One region of the Paenibacillus sp. N3/727 genome, then DNA from elsewhere that is predicted to be linked to it. Evidence: riboswitches for the same ligand, from Rfam matches in the RefSeq annotation. Region 1 holds a riboswitch; the other holds the start of a gene.
The links. A riboswitch is a leader RNA that binds a small molecule or an ion and turns the genes downstream of it on or off. The one in region 1 is predicted to bind ZMP and ZTP.
Positions count from the first base shown of each region.

Region 2: it holds a riboswitch for ZMP and ZTP, as region 1 does, so the genes downstream of both, rpiB (ribose 5-phosphate isomerase B) here and purT (phosphoribosylglycinamide formyltransferase 2) in region 1, are expected to answer to the same signal.

Region 1 covers NZ_CP093336.1:3,919,505-3,927,105, forward strand. Annotated here, with positions in the region: gene MNQ98_RS17890 (MerR family DNA-binding transcriptional regulator) at 1-684, shown strand, start outside; gene MNQ98_RS17895 (metallophosphoesterase) at 704-1,162, opposite strand; gene MNQ98_RS17900 (fibronectin type III domain-containing protein) at 1,344-1,841, opposite strand; gene MNQ98_RS17905 (histidine phosphatase family protein) at 1,966-2,547, opposite strand; gene purT (phosphoribosylglycinamide formyltransferase 2) at 2,825-3,985, opposite strand; ZMP/ZTP riboswitch at 4,111-4,191, opposite strand; gene trxA (thioredoxin) at 4,251-4,562, opposite strand; gene MNQ98_RS17920 (NADPH-dependent FMN reductase) at 4,592-5,146, opposite strand; gene MNQ98_RS17925 (MerR family transcriptional regulator) at 5,139-5,534, opposite strand; gene MNQ98_RS17930 (GNAT family N-acetyltransferase) at 5,698-6,120, opposite strand; gene MNQ98_RS17935 (YebC/PmpR family DNA-binding transcriptional regulator) at 6,230-6,949, opposite strand; gene MNQ98_RS17940 (hypothetical protein) at 7,038-7,235, opposite strand; gene MNQ98_RS17945 (hypothetical protein) at 7,279-7,601, shown strand, end outside.
Region 2 covers NZ_CP093336.1:5,878,167-5,885,767, reverse strand. Annotated here, with positions in the region: gene spoIIR (stage II sporulation protein R) at 64-759, shown strand; gene MNQ98_RS27520 (L-threonylcarbamoyladenylate synthase) at 1,012-2,244, shown strand; gene MNQ98_RS27515 (manganese efflux pump MntP) at 2,341-2,901, shown strand; gene MNQ98_RS27510 (low molecular weight protein arginine phosphatase) at 2,947-3,525, shown strand; ZMP/ZTP riboswitch at 3,646-3,727, shown strand; gene rpiB (ribose 5-phosphate isomerase B) at 3,870-4,325, shown strand; gene MNQ98_RS27500 (TIGR01440 family protein) at 4,477-5,064, shown strand; gene MNQ98_RS27495 (serine hydroxymethyltransferase) at 5,124-6,374, shown strand; gene upp (uracil phosphoribosyltransferase) at 6,867-7,496, shown strand; gene wecB (non-hydrolyzing UDP-N-acetylglucosamine 2-epimerase) at 7,546-7,601, shown strand, end outside.

The DNA.
Region 1 (7,601 bases):
ACTAAACTTAATATAAGTACAAGTGCCCTAAGAAATTATGAAGCACAGGGAATTGTTCCCCCTACAAAGCGTTCAGCAAGCGGTTATCGGATCTATACAGTGGAGCATATCGCTTATTTTGAATGTATTCAAGCTATGGCCCCAGGTTTTGGGATGGACGTAACGAAAGACGTTCTACGCAAGATTCAATCTGAAGAAGTGGATACTGCACTCCGATTGGTTAACCAAGTTCAGGCCAACCTGTATCGTGATATAATTCTGGCTGAAGAAACGATTCACGTCTTGGCGTCTAATGAACTTAACTTCCTGAACTCAGGTAGAAGCAAAGAATGGATGACCATCGGGGAGGTCTCTGCTGCGACGAACATCCCAAGTTCAACAATCCGATACTGGGATAAGATCGGACTTATCACTTCTTCACGAGATTCACGAAATAGGTACCGAATATTTAATCAATCTCAAATTCGTAAAATCCTCCTGCTACGCACCTTGCGACCGGCTGTCTATTCATATGACTTAGTGGGGCTTAAACAAGCGATCGGGGCAATGGATCATAACGATCTGGAGCATGCGAAAAAAATCGCTCAAGACTCGCTGGCGTACCTGAACAACATTAACCAAGAACAACTTCGCGGCGGGTACTATTTATACCGTTTATGCCGATTGTTAGATTTAATTGATTAATACCATGTGTAGTCACACACTAGAAAAATAGTTTTTTGCCATCCGCGTTTTTCTTCACATGCCATTTATCAAAGAGTCGCCCCTCTTCGTCAATAGCCCTCACTTCCAAGTTATCGGAAGTTGCAACCACCTGAACAAAATGAGGTACCGCCAAGGATTGCGCTGTGTGCCACTCTCTCTTCGGCAGCAGCCATTCCGGCATGGATCCGGCACCACCCGCAACAATATAGACAATGCCATCGTCAAAATCAACCTTTCCTTCACGAAGAGGATGACTCCGTTCATAAACAATCGTATGTGAATTGAAGACGATATCCACTCCATATTGCTCCAATACAGGACAAAGCTGTCGCAAATCTTCCACCTGATATCCTCCAGATATATACGGCGGGTAATGAAAATAAACGACTTTCCACTTTGCAGTGGAGGATTGTAAATCGTTGATCAGAAATTCATATTGCTCGTTGCCTGGACCAATTTCTTCTAAGCTGTTCGGAAATGGTCCGGTTTAATAAAATCAGTACTATCCAGGCAAGTAAAGTGAACATCTCCGTAGTCAAATGAATAGTAGTTTTTAGGCGATTCAAATGCGAAGAAATCATAATACCAAGAACCATTATTTTCATGGTTACCGAGACAACTGTAGAACGGTGTACTTGTCAAAAATTTGCGGCCGGGGCCAAAAAATATGTATACCAGTCATCATAATTACTTCCGTCATTCACGATATCACCTATGAACAACGTAAAGTCAGGACGATATTTTTGCATTTGGCTGAAAATGTTTCTGTTTATCATTCCATCCGTCTGATCGAATCCGCTGTATCCACCTGTCTCACTTGTTACCGTAAATGAAAACGGCACGCCTTCAGATATGGTTGTCTTAAAAGGATGTGGTCCTGACTCTACATTGATTTGTCCGTTACCTGAATGTATTTGGTAAAAATAAACCGTCCCTGCTTCAAGGCCATTCACTGTGAGCTGGTGAATTTTTGAATGCCCCTCATTTGAGACGGTTGTGATCACTTGCTCCGGTTTTTTGTAATTACCTTGATATCCACTATGGATTCTCTCTGCTAATAGAACATCTACTCTGGAGGATGCCGGCTCAGATGTTTCCCACATGATCGTCATGGAGTCCACCGTAGGCCATTGCAAATAGGGTCCCTTAATAATTGTGAACACTGTTCCTCACTCACTTTCGCTTGGAGTTTTTCGCACCGCGCGTTGTGTTGCACGACGATGGCCAACCAATTAAAACGTTTACATATTTAACTTTGCTTTATGCGGGACTCCACAACCGCTGAACATGGCTCAGCTGATTATCTTGGAATTCCAATTTATAAATATCAGGTTTGCTTGTCCCCTTCCAAAATTCAAAGCCATAATTAGAATCGAAATAATTCAATATGATCGTCATTATATTTCCGTGGGTGCCAAGCGCGATTTTCTTGCCTTTATATTCCGAGAGCAGTCGCATAATGATCGGTATAGCCCGTTCCTGCGACTGCCTAGTTGTCTCCCCTTCAGGCATGCAATAATCTATATCGATAAAAGATTGTTCAATTCCTATTAACAGCTCCTCATCGGATACAGCTTCATTCAAAGTACCAATTGGTCTTTCAATAAGCTCGTTATACAAAATGATCTCTTTCTGTAGCAGTTCAGCAAGTGGAGCTAATGTTTCTCTTGCCCTGTTATACGAACTGGAGACGATCACATCAATTCCTTCGTCTCTTAACAGCTCTGCTACTCTTTTAGCATCGGATTTCCCTTGATCGTTCAAGCTCGCACCTCCCGAGCGCTCAAGTTCCAAAGAAAATGGAGCAATTCCATGACGAACAAAATACAGATATGTTTTCATTGTTCACCCATCCCCCAATTTTTTAAGTAATAATAACTTAATATACTTGTTAGTTGAAGAGATTGTAAAGTCTTAAAAGAGCTGTGCAAGTGTCGGAGATTACAACACTCACACAGCTCTATCTCAACCATAGCATTTCATTTAACTTGTCACTCTTTGACAGGATGATAGGTGAGAACAACGACCCCCGAACTAAAGTCTTCAACGTCCATTGTGGATCTTCCATGACACGGTCAAGAGAAACGAACTCCGATACTTTTCAAAAAACCTCGTATAGTTAAGATTCTACAACAGCAAGCTCATCGAGTGCCAATTTCGCCTGTCTCCGTGCATTTTCAACCGAATCGGACGTTGATAAAGCGACCGCCATTCTCCGACCTGCCTTTGTAACCGGCTTGCCAAATACACGAACCTGCGTGTTCGGGACCGATAATGCCTTCTCCACACCGGTAATACGATAGTGTTCGAGTTCAAGGCTTGCTTTCAATGGACGGCTGGCTCCCGGCGTCATAAGTACGATTTCAGGGATTGGATAACCGAGGATTGCCCGAACGTGTAGTGCAAATTCAGAAAGATTTTGCGTTACAAGTGTCACGAGTCCAGTATCATGCGGCCGCGGAGAAACTTCGCTGAAATAAACTTTATCCTCCGTTAAAAAGAGTTCAACACCAAACAGACCATATCCGCCTAGTTCGTCTGTTATGGCTCCAGCAATATGCTTTGCTTCTTTAATCTGATCCTCTGTCATATCATGCGGCTGCCAGGACTCAATGTAATCCCCGTTTTCCTGAATATGTCCGATTGGTGCGCAGAAGCTTGTTCCACTTATGGAACGAACCGTAAGCAGCGTGATTTCAGACTCAAAGCGGATGAACTCTTCAATAATAACCCGCCCGTTCTGAACCCGGCCACCTTCCATTGCTACGTTCCAGCACTGTTCAATGTCCTTCTCTTCACGGCAAACACTTTGTCCTTTTCCTGAAGAACTCATCAGAGGTTTGATAACGCAAGGATACCCCATCTCCTTTACCGCTTGAACAAACTGATCATACGTGTCAGCAAATTTATAACCGGCTGTTGGCAGGCCCAGTTTCTCTGATGCAAGACGTCTAATCCCTTCCCGATCCATCGTCAGCTTCGCAGCGCGGGCTGTTGGAATGACCCGATGGCCTTCTTCCTCCAGTTTTAAAAGCTCTGAAGTCGCTAATGCTTCAATCTCGGGTACAATAAGATCCGGGTTTTCCTGTTTGATAATTTCCCGCAACCGCTCACCATCCAGCATATCGATCACATAATGACGGTGGGCTACCTGCATGGCAGGTGCATGAGCGTAACGATCAACCGCTACCGTCTCAACTCCCAGACGCTGAGCTTCGATCAAAACTTCCTTACCTAGTTCTCCCGAACCGAGCAGCATTATTTTCTTAGTTTGCAACATTGGCATATCCCCCATTTTACCGCTCATAGCGGTAGTTTTATTCTTGCGAGATAAAGATGCAGTTCACTCCGAAGTCTATGCTCTCTTATCTCAAAAATAAAAGAGGCAAGGAGAAAGAAACTCCTTACCTCTGCCCAGGCGTACGGCCGCTGCCATTCATGTGCTCCCTCATGGTTACCCATGTTCCGCCAGTCACACATAAGCATTTCATTTGTCACGTAAATCATACTGAAATCTTCGCCTATTTGCAACATGAAGGGGTACTTTATTGGTGAGTTTGGATTTTGCCTATAATGGAATTTTTCCGCTGCAAGCCAACTAGTTTTTCCACCGGTTGGCCGTTTTTAATTAGAATCAGTGTCGGAAGACCCATCACGCCATACTTAGAAGCGAGCTCGGGCTCTTCATCTGCATTCACTTTACCGATGAGTATAGAATCTTGTAGTTCGACGGAAAGCTCTTCCACAATGGGAAGCTGCATTTTACAAGGTCCGCACCAAGGTGCCCAAAATTGAACCAGCGTTAAACCTTTGTCGATGAGTTCTGAAAAATTCTCTTTTGTCATTGTCTCAAGCATTCTGCTATCCCCTTTGTAAATAAAATTGTTTATAACTCGGTATTCAAAGCTTTTTCCAGAGCATGAAGCACTGCTGTTATTTCCTTTGCCAAATCATTGTCCGTGATGTCTCCCGCTGCATTCATTTTCAAACTTATTTGTGGAATACACATCGTTCCCCCAGAGACTATATGTGCATTCAACATATTCAGAGTCATTAAAAGTGACGCATGAGCATTTTCACCACCTGCTGGATGTGGTGAGGCACTCAACACACCAGTAGGTTTGTTATACAACTCTCCTGATGACACCGTCCAGTCGATTGCGTTCTTAAGAACGCCTGGTACTCCGCTTGCATATTCCGGTGTGCTAATTAACACGCCATCTACGGACATAAGTTGGTTCCGGAAAGCGATAACGGCTTCCGGTGCTTCCTCTCCGTCAATTTCGGGATTGAAATGCGGAAGATCACCTAATCTATCGAAAATCGTGAGGTTAATATGTTTAGGTGCCAACGCCGCAGCTGCTCGTAACAGATTTGTATTAGAAGAACGGTTACGGAGACTTCCGGATATACCTAAAATGTGAATCATTGGTTCATTCATCGTTGCATCCCACTTTCCAGGAATTGATTTTACTTGCTGGGTGTTCTTGAATAATCGAGCTTATGCGTTCCTCCAGGTTTGACTTTATGTTCTCGAGCTGTTTGATTTGACCATCAATTTCCTTCAGTTTCTGTTGATATACCGGGAGAACCTCTTTACAAAATGCTTCTTTGTTCTTCAACACGCAATTCAGAAAGCCGGCGATTTGTTCAGTAGTCAAACCTAATTTCAAGTAAAATTGAATAGTCTGCACTTGTTCAATCATGAATGAGGAATATTCACGATATCCGTTATCATGCCGTTTGGGGGCAAGCAAGCCCTGCTGCTCATAATAACGAAGGGAGCGAATGCTAACGCCGGTTCGATTGGCGAGTTCTCCAATTCTCAAGTGTCATGCCTCCAATTGTAATTGTATGGGTTTAATCTGATTATAAACGATGACACTAATGTCAGGGTCAATATGAATTTGATAAAAGAAAAAAGCTCAGAGTTAATTATCTGAGCTTTTTTCTTTTAAAAGGTGTTTTCAATTAATGCAATCATTAAACTGTCTATAAATCTTTTTTTAGATAGTAATGCTTAAAATCTCTTCCGACATTATCAAGGGTACCAAACTCTTGAAACCCGTGTTTTTTATAAAAATCTAATGCTTGAAAACTTAAAGTATCTACTTTTATGAAGTCACAACTCGTCTCCAAAGCTATTTGTTCTATTTCTAATAATAGTTTAGTTCCATAACCCGATTTACGCATGTCTTCATCAATTATAAAAGTATGAATCTCTAACCAATTCCAGCAAATTTCACCTAATATTCCACCGCGAACCTTGCCGCTTTCATCCTTCAGAAATAAATTAATTTCTTGGTATCTTCCACCTAAATCCACCGGGAAATTCTTCAAATTAAACTTAAAAAGCTGATTATTAACATGATACTTATCATTTTTATTTAGTTCTTTAGTAATATGTAAATTCATTATGTAGGTGTTTCTCCTCTTCTTCCAACAGTATAAAAAATACCTCCTCATTATGAATTTTTCAATTCATTCATGAGGAGATATTTATCATAATTTTAATTCATCAGATTTACTCTTCAGAATCCACGTTATGATACACTTGCTGAACATCTTCCAGATCTTCCAGTGCATCAATCAACTTATCGAATTGTGCTACGGCATCTGCAGGAAGTTCAACATAGTTTTGCGCAAGCATCGTTAACTCAGCAACGGTAAAATCAGAAATACCAGCGTTTCTGAACGCTTCTTGCACCTCATGGAACTGATCCGGTTCCGAATATACAATGACAGACTCATCTTCTTCCATGATATCGCGAACCTCTACATCAGCTTCCATCAACAGCTCAAATACTTCATCCAAGCTCTTGCCTGTAACACCAATAACAGCGGTCGCATCAAACATATACGCGACAGATCCACTCACACCCATGTTTCCGCCGTTTTTATTAAATGCGGAACGAACATCAGAAGCTGTACGGTTGACGTTATTCGTCAATGTATCTACGATGACCATGGCTCCGTTCGGTCCAAAACCTTCGTACCGAAGCTCTGTATACGTTTCTTCCGCACTGCCTTTAGCTTTATCCAAGGCGCGGTCAATAATAGCTTTAGGTACGTTATATGTTTTTGCTCTCTCAAGTACAACTTTTAAGGCGCGGTTAGATTCTGGATCTGGCTCACCTTTTTTTGCTGCTACATAGATTTCAACCCCGAACTTTGCATAAATACGACTTGTATTTGCATCCTTTGAGGCTTTCTTCTCTTTGATATTATTCCATTTACGACCCATGCTGTTCCCGCTTTCTTTATGAATTTTACAACCCTATTATAGCATTATAACCTATGATGAAAAAACTCCCCTACATAAAGAAGTTATGTTATTGAACATTTCTCCAAACAGTCCGATATTTCTTCTGATATTTCGGGTCTTCTTCCATTTCTATAAGCTCTAAAGCCTGTTCCTTTATAGAAGCACCTTTCAGCTCATCATAAAGACTTCTTAAGCCTTGAAGAATGTCATAGCGTATTAATATGTAGTTTTTCTCATTGGTGCAATCTCTAAATCGGCTGACCATGGCATGAACAACCATTTAGAGATCCGAAAGGAGGATGATTCACTTGAAAGTCGGAGCTGCGCGTAAGGCTGCTATTGAATGGGTTGATCAATACTCTTCTCAAGATAAAGGCTTCCACGGGGCTTATTTCAGCGGTTCAACTGTAGGTCAACCAGAAGACGAGGAATTGTCCGCATCATCAGATATTGATGTTGTGATTGTAACTGAAGCGGACGCTCCCCCCATTAAACTCGGGAAGTTTGATTATAAGGGAACACTCGTGGAGGTCACTTATTTATCTTGGAAGCAACTAGAGTCTCCCGAAGAAGTTCTAACTTCCTATCATCTGGCTGGTAGCTTCCGTATGGATAGTATTATCTCCGATCC
Region 2 (7,601 bases), 2.0 Mb from region 1:
ATCTCTCTCTCAGCCGGACATACTGATAGACATCATAGATTATCAGGAGAGGCGGCTAGCATAATGAGAAAACATAGCGAGACACTCCGTATTATTGTAAAACAAATGATCATGCTCTTATCCATATTGTTTATGGTTGTGATGGCTTGGGAAGGACAACGGATTGACGCGGCAGTTGCGGGAGGCCCGATTCCGGAAGAATCGATCCGGCTTCGTATTTTGGCTAACTCGGACAATCCGTCTGATCAGCTCGTTAAGCGTGAAATTCGTGATGCTGTTGTAGCTCAAATGCAGAGATGGGTTTTAGAATTAGACAATCCGCAAAGCCTGGAGGAAGCAAGAGAGTTAACACGGAGTCATCTGCCAGAAATTGAGCGGTTGGTTGGGGAAGAGCTATCCAAGCGTGGAATCACTTATGCTTATGATGTGAATCTGGGAACCGTGCCGTTCCCGACAAAGCTTTACGGTGGAACTGTGTATCCTGCGGGGGAATATGAAGCCGTCCGGATTACACTGGGTGAAGGCAAAGGCCAGAACTGGTGGTGTGTGCTTTTCCCGCCGCTTTGCTTCATTGATGCAGGCAGTGGCGATGCGGCTGCCCAGCCCGTAGACAACGCAGTAAGAACGGCTTCAGTGCAAGCCGATGACAAGAATGCTTCGGAGGAACGGGGCAATGCTGCTTCAAGTGAGCCTGAGGTACGGTTTTTCCTATTCGACTTCTTCATCGGTTTGTGGGATTGGATTGTCGGGTTGTTCTAAGTCAATGGATCGGCACCAAGATAGCTGCAAGGCTGCTAGTCAATTCTTCATCGTCAATGGTAGCGAAATATGATACAATTTCAAGCAGAAGAGTGCTTTCTCTTTAGCGAAGGGGCCGCCATGAGGCTGCCGGGGCTGGAGGTTACAAGCGCTTTTTCTTTTGGATAAATGGTGATAGCAATCCATTCTGGCTTGGTGTTTGAGCATGTTGCTGAGCTGGGTGATCTATAATAAAGAAAGCTTGGGATAATAATGGAACGAAAAGAGAACGGAAATCCGGAACAGGACTTTCCCGCCGGGGATAAGGTTACGGAACTGTGGCGGGTATGCGTCAATCATGAAGCTGGAGCAGCAGCTTCTGCTACCGTACAACCACTGGCCGGCGGTGCAGATCAAGAGCAGGCGGGCTTTCCCTTATGGGCTCTGGGATCAGAGGATGCCTTAGCTCTAAATGAGGCTGGTGCGGTGCTTACGGCCGGAGGGACTGTAGCTTTTCCAACGGAAACGGTATACGGTCTCGGTGCGGATGCCCGAAATACAGCTGCGGTGGAACAGATTTTTGCTGCAAAAGGGCGCCCTTCCGATAATCCGCTTATTGTGCATATTTCTGATACGTCTCAGTTGGACGAGCTCGTGCTGGGAGTGAATGATACGGAGCGGCGGTTGATGGAGGCTTTTTGGCCGGGACCGTTAACACTGGTCCTGCCGGTGAAGCCTGGCGCGGTATCTCCGCGCGTGACGGCTGGACTAGATACGGTTGCGGTCCGCATGCCGGATCACAGAGTGGCGCTGGCACTGATCAGCGCCGCAGGCTGTCCGGTTGCTGCGCCAAGCGCAAACCGTTCAGGCCGGCCAAGCCCTACGCTGGCTGGACATGTGTTTGAGGATCTGGCCGGTGCCATCGACGGCATTCTCGACGGCGGCCCCGCGGGGGTCGGTGTCGAGTCGACGGTCGTCCAGGCCGGCCAGGACGGTGCCGTGACGGTGCTGCGCCCCGGCGGCGTCACGGAAGAGCAGCTTGCCGCGCTCGCGGCAAGCGTGCAGCGCGACCCGGCGCTTGCGCGCGCCGGGAGCGCAGACAGCCCGACGCCACGTTCGCCGGGCATGAAGTACACGCACTACGCACCCAAGGGTGCGCTGTGCATCGTCCAGGGGCGGACGGCGGATTCCGTGTCCGCCAAGATCCAGGCCGAGCTTGACGCCGCCGAAGCGCGCGGGGAGACGACCGGTGTGCTGTCGTTCGACGAGCACATCGGTCGCTACCGCGCGGACGTTGCCGTCTCGCTCGGCAGCCTGGCCGCACCAGAGGAAGCGGCACACCGGCTCTACGCCGGGCTGCGCCAATTCGATGAAGAAGGCGCGACCTTTATCCTGGCAGAATCCTGCTCGGATAAAGGTCTTGGCGCCGCGGTGATGAACCGGCTGCTGAAGGCGGCGGGTCATCATATTATATTTGCGTCCGATGATGGGCTTGCCTCAGATTAGGCGACAAGCATGAACCCGTCCACAAGGGTTTTAGGCATCATTCCCCCCTTGTCCGCATATGGTGTACAAGACCATAGGGACTTGGGGGAAAAAGGCATGTTGGAAACGTCTGTCCAGTTAGGGCAACTCGCGACGATCCTGATTATGGCCGTGGCGCTGGGCTTGGATGCATTTTCACTCGGTATCGGTGTTGGAATGAGAGGCATCCGCCTGAAACATGTCCTGATCATCAGCCTGCTGATCGCCTTTTTCCACACGCTGATGCCGCTGCTCGGGTTGCTTGCTGGCCGTTATGTTGGCGTTTTGCTCGGACAAGTTACGGGGCTCGCCGCAGGAGGCCTGCTTGTGCTGCTGGGCGGACATATGATCTGGAACTCTTTTCGCAAAGAGGAAGGTCGGCCGGTGAATCACACCACGCTGCTCGGAATGCTTCTGTTTTCGCTTAGTGTCAGTATCGACTCTTTTTCGGTAGGGGTTTCGCTTGGCATGTTCGTGAATGATACGGCGATCATTGTAACGTCTTTCGGTGTGGTCGGAGGCTTAATGTCGATTTTCGGACTGATGCTCGGTCGAAAGGCGGGTAGCAGACTCGGTGAATATGGAGAAATGACCGGCGGTGTCATTTTGCTGGCATTTGGTTTGATGTTTATATTTTGATACAATGACGGCAGTAAAAGATACACTTTCGGGGAGGTGGAGACCGTGAAAAACATATTGTTCGTCTGCACCGGCAACACCTGTCGCAGTCCTATGGCTGAAGGTATGCTGCGCAAACTCGCCAAGGGGAGAGGGATTCCGCTTGAAGTTCGTTCCGCAGGTGTTTCGGCTGCAGAAGGAATGCCAATCTCACGTCATGCTGAAGCAGTACTCCGCGATCAGCAGATTAAGGACGGCATGTCCTCCAAGCCACTGAGTATGGATCTTGTCGAGTGGGCAGATCTGATTCTGACATTGACGTTATCCCATAAACAGTATGCGATTCGTCAGTTTCCTTATGCGGCAGATAAGGTTCATACGCTAAAAGAATACGTCGAGAATGATGCGCAGGTGCTTACGGATCTGCAGGAGCAGGACAGTCTGCTGGCGTCCATGGAGATGATGAGATCCCTTGGCATTGAGCTTCAGGAGAAAGACAAGGTTCGGTTAAACGAGCTGCGTCAGCGTATTCCGAGTTTTGATATTTCCGATCCGTTTGGAGGTTCGCTGGAAGAGTATGAGGAGACAGCGGCAGAAATCCGTTCAGCGCTGTTCCGATTGCTGGACAAGCTGGAGAGAGAGTGAGTAACGTGATTTGCGGCTGTACAGTAGTTGTTATACTTGAAGTCATTTACCGATCATAATTATGAATAAATATCCGTTGCTTTTCTTTTCCGTATGTTTTAAGATGAAGGGGAAAAACACGGATTCCGGTGTAACTGGCGACGAAGTGGATGAAACCACGATGGAGCACCGGAACATACGGCCGGTCGCCTGGGCAAAGAGCAATTGGTGCACGATACACGTGCGCGGACTGCTCTTTTTTTCGTCTTTTGCTGACAATTTGGGTTATAATGAAACGAGTTGTTGTACGAGCATTTTGTAAAATGCCGATACAAAAGATGAAACATACGAGGGGGTTTTTCATTATGAAAATCGCATTGGGCACGGATCATGCAGGTATTCGTTTGAAAGAGGAAATTACGGAGGTCATTCGGAATCTCGGGCATGAGGTCGAAGACTTAGGCTGCGGCTGTTCCGACTCGGTAGATTATCCTGACTTTGCGCTTCCGGTATGTGAAAAGGTCGTATCCGGAGAAGCTGACCGTGGAATTCTGATCTGCGGAACGGGAATCGGTATGAGCATTGCGGCGAACAAGGTGCCGGGCATCCGCTGTGCGCTGACGCATGATGTATTTTCGGCAAAAGCTACCCGCGAGCATAATGACAGCAACGTGCTGGCACTTGGCGAACGAGTGGTGGGCCCCGGCCTTGCAGCAGAAATCGTCACAGCTTGGCTGACGACAGACTTCAGTCAGGGTGAGCGGCATGTTGGCAGGGTGAACAAAATCAAGGCCATTGAGGAACGCTATCTGAAAGGATAAGCTCGTACTGCAAGGATGTACGGTAACTAAAGTAACTAAAGTAACTAAAGTAACTAAGTCACTAAGTCACTAAGTAACCTAAGTAACCTAAGTAACTAAGACATCAGGCAGTTGGCTTTCAGACTATCGTATCCAAGGAGGGCTGAAACACATGACAGATTACCCGGTTGATCATGCCTTGAGAGAACAAACGGTAACGATTATGCGAGAATTGGCTGAGGCTGCAGGCCTCAGGGCAGGCAAGGTGCTGGTCGTCGGGACCAGTACAAGTGAAATCACCGGCCGCCAGATCGGTACCGGCGGTGTGCTGGAGACTGCGCAGCAGGTGCTGGACGGAATCGCAGAGGTACAGGCTGAGTTCGGTTTCGATACGGCTTACCAGTGCTGCGAACACCTGAACCGTGCACTTGTTGTAGAACGGGAACTGCTCGAGCGATTGGGACTGACGGAAGTAGCTGCAGTGCCCGTTCCTAAAGCGGGCGGATCTATGGCGTCTGCTGCTTACCGGAGCTTCCATGATCCGTGTCTGGCTGAGAGCATCTCCGCTCATGCGGGTATCGATATCGGTGAGACGATGATCGGAATGCATCTGCGCCGTGTTGCGGTGCCATTTCGGCCGAGTATCCGGTACATCGGGAAGGCTCGTGTGACAGCGGCAATGACGAGACCGAAATTGATCGGTGGAGAACGGGCTGTATATCGGATGGAGCAGGAGAATGATAGGTCGGCATGTGATTAGATGTAGTTGTGATTGATGATTAACCATATATTATTTTTTAATTTAGGGAGGATACGAATATGATGGAACATTTGCGCAAGAGTGACCCGGCAGTACTGGAAGCGATGGATTTGGAACTGAAGCGCCAACGCAGCAACATTGAACTTATCGCTTCGGAGAACATTGTTAGTGAAGCGGTCATGGAAGCAATGGGATCAGTCCTGACGAATAAATATGCAGAAGGCTATCCAGGCAAGCGCTACTATGGCGGCTGCGAGCGTGTTGATATTGTTGAGGAGCTGGCACGTGATCGTGCGAAGCAGCTGTTCGGTGCAGAGCATGCCAACGTTCAGCCTCACTCCGGTGCACAGGCGAACATGGCTGTTTATCTGGCTGCGCTGAAACCGGGCGATACAGTACTTGGTATGAACCTGGCACACGGTGGGCACTTGACGCACGGCAGTCCTGTCAATGCATCCGGCCTTCTGTATAACTTTGTAGCATATGGTGTGCAGGAAGATACCTTCCTTATCGATTATAACGAAGTGCGCAAAGCAGCCTTCAAACATCGTCCGCGTATGATTGTTGCCGGCGCAAGCGCTTATCCGCGAATTATTGATTTTGAAGCACTAGCTTCCATCGCCAACGATGTAGGTGCCTTGTTCATGGTTGATATGGCTCATATCGCAGGGCTTGTTGCTACAGGATTGCATCCGAACCCTGTACCTCACGCACACTTCGTTACAACAACAACTCACAAAACACTGCGCGGACCGCGCGGCGGCTTGATTCTGTGCAAACAGCCATGGGCTGCAGCTATCGACAAAGCGGTATTCCCGGGCACTCAAGGCGGACCACTTATGCACGTCATTGCATCCAAAGCAGTTGCGCTGGGTGAAGCGTTGGACCCATCCTTCAAGGAGCATGCAGAAAAAGTGGTGAAGAACGCCAAAGTACTTGCGGACACACTGATTTCTGAAGGGCTTAACATCGTATCCGGCGGAACCGATAACCACCTGATGCTGGTGGACACCCGTAATTTGGACATTTCCGGTAAAGATGCCGAGAAAGTGCTGGATTCTATCGGTATTACCGTGAACAAGAACGCGATTCCATTTGACCCTACAAGTCCGTTTGTAACAAGCGGTATCCGGATCGGTACCCCAGCTGTGACTTCCCGTGGCATGGATGAGGAAGCTATGGTTACGATCGGTAAAGTTATTGCTATGACCCTCCGTCAGCCGAAGGATGAGGAAACACTCACTAAAGCTGGACGTATGGTGGCTGAATTGACAGAGCAATATCCGCTTTATCCGGAATTAAAATACTAATCAATGCGAACTTGGTTAGGTGAGGTATTGTAAGGTGCTCTTCAGGCCCCGTCTTCGTAGAAGGCGGGGCTTTTGGTTCTGTCAGCGCGATTTGGCATCTTTTTGAACGGAATGGAAACGATAGTATAATGCCAGGTTTTTCTTTAAATATAGGAAAGTATGCATTTTTATATGTATACTTGGCCTATATTTCTCCGCGAAACGTGAGCTTCACCGATAAGAACGGTGAAGCCGTTTACGCTTGTTCCGCCGGACTTTTACGTAGGTAAGAAACATGACGGATACAGGTGTAAAATCATCTCACGGAGTGATATAATAGACAAGATTTATGGAGCTCACTAGATTTTACGCCCATATTGAACAAGCAGAAACGATTTCGTTGTCCTTTTCCAAAGGGCGATGACGTTTCTGCGAGAAATATAAAAAAGTATAAAATTCCATTTTGTGCTTTCTTATATTTCAACATATCGTAACCAACCGGAGGGACTTGACATGGGAAAATTGGTGATTTGTGATCACCCATTGATTCAACACAAACTGACATTTATCCGCGATATGCGGACCAACACGAAGGATTTTCGCGAGCTGGTTGACGAAGTAGCCACACTGATGGCTTATGAGATAACCCGCAGTATTCCGCTGGAATCGATTTCCGTACAAACTCCGGTAGCTGAGACCGAAGGAAAGGTTATTTCCGGCCGCATGCTGGGTCTGATTCCGATTTTGCGTGCCGGTCTGGGTATGCTTGATGGTGTTGTTAAACTGCTGCCTGCGGCTAAGGTAGGTCATGTAGGCCTGTTCCGCGATCCTGAGACTCTGCAGCCGGTGGAGTACTACACGAAACTTCCAACGGATGTAACAGAGCGGGAGTTGATCGTCATTGATCCGATGCTCGCAACGGGAGGATCCGCTATCGCGGCAATCGACGTCCTGAAGAAACGTGGCTGCACGCAGATTAAGATGATGAACCTGGTGGCTGCACCTGAAGGTGTTAAGGCTGTACAAGAGGCGCATCCCGATGTTGATATCTATGTAGCTGCTTTGGACAAGGGTCTGGATGATCATGGCTATATCATACCTGGACTAGGTGATGCAGGAGACCGACTTTACGGAACCAAGTAACAACGTGTACGTATAAGTATGGAATGTATGTAAAGAGGGGGAAGCGAACATGTCTAAAGTGAAAGTGATGACCATATTCGGCGTTCGTCCTGAAGCAATCAAAAT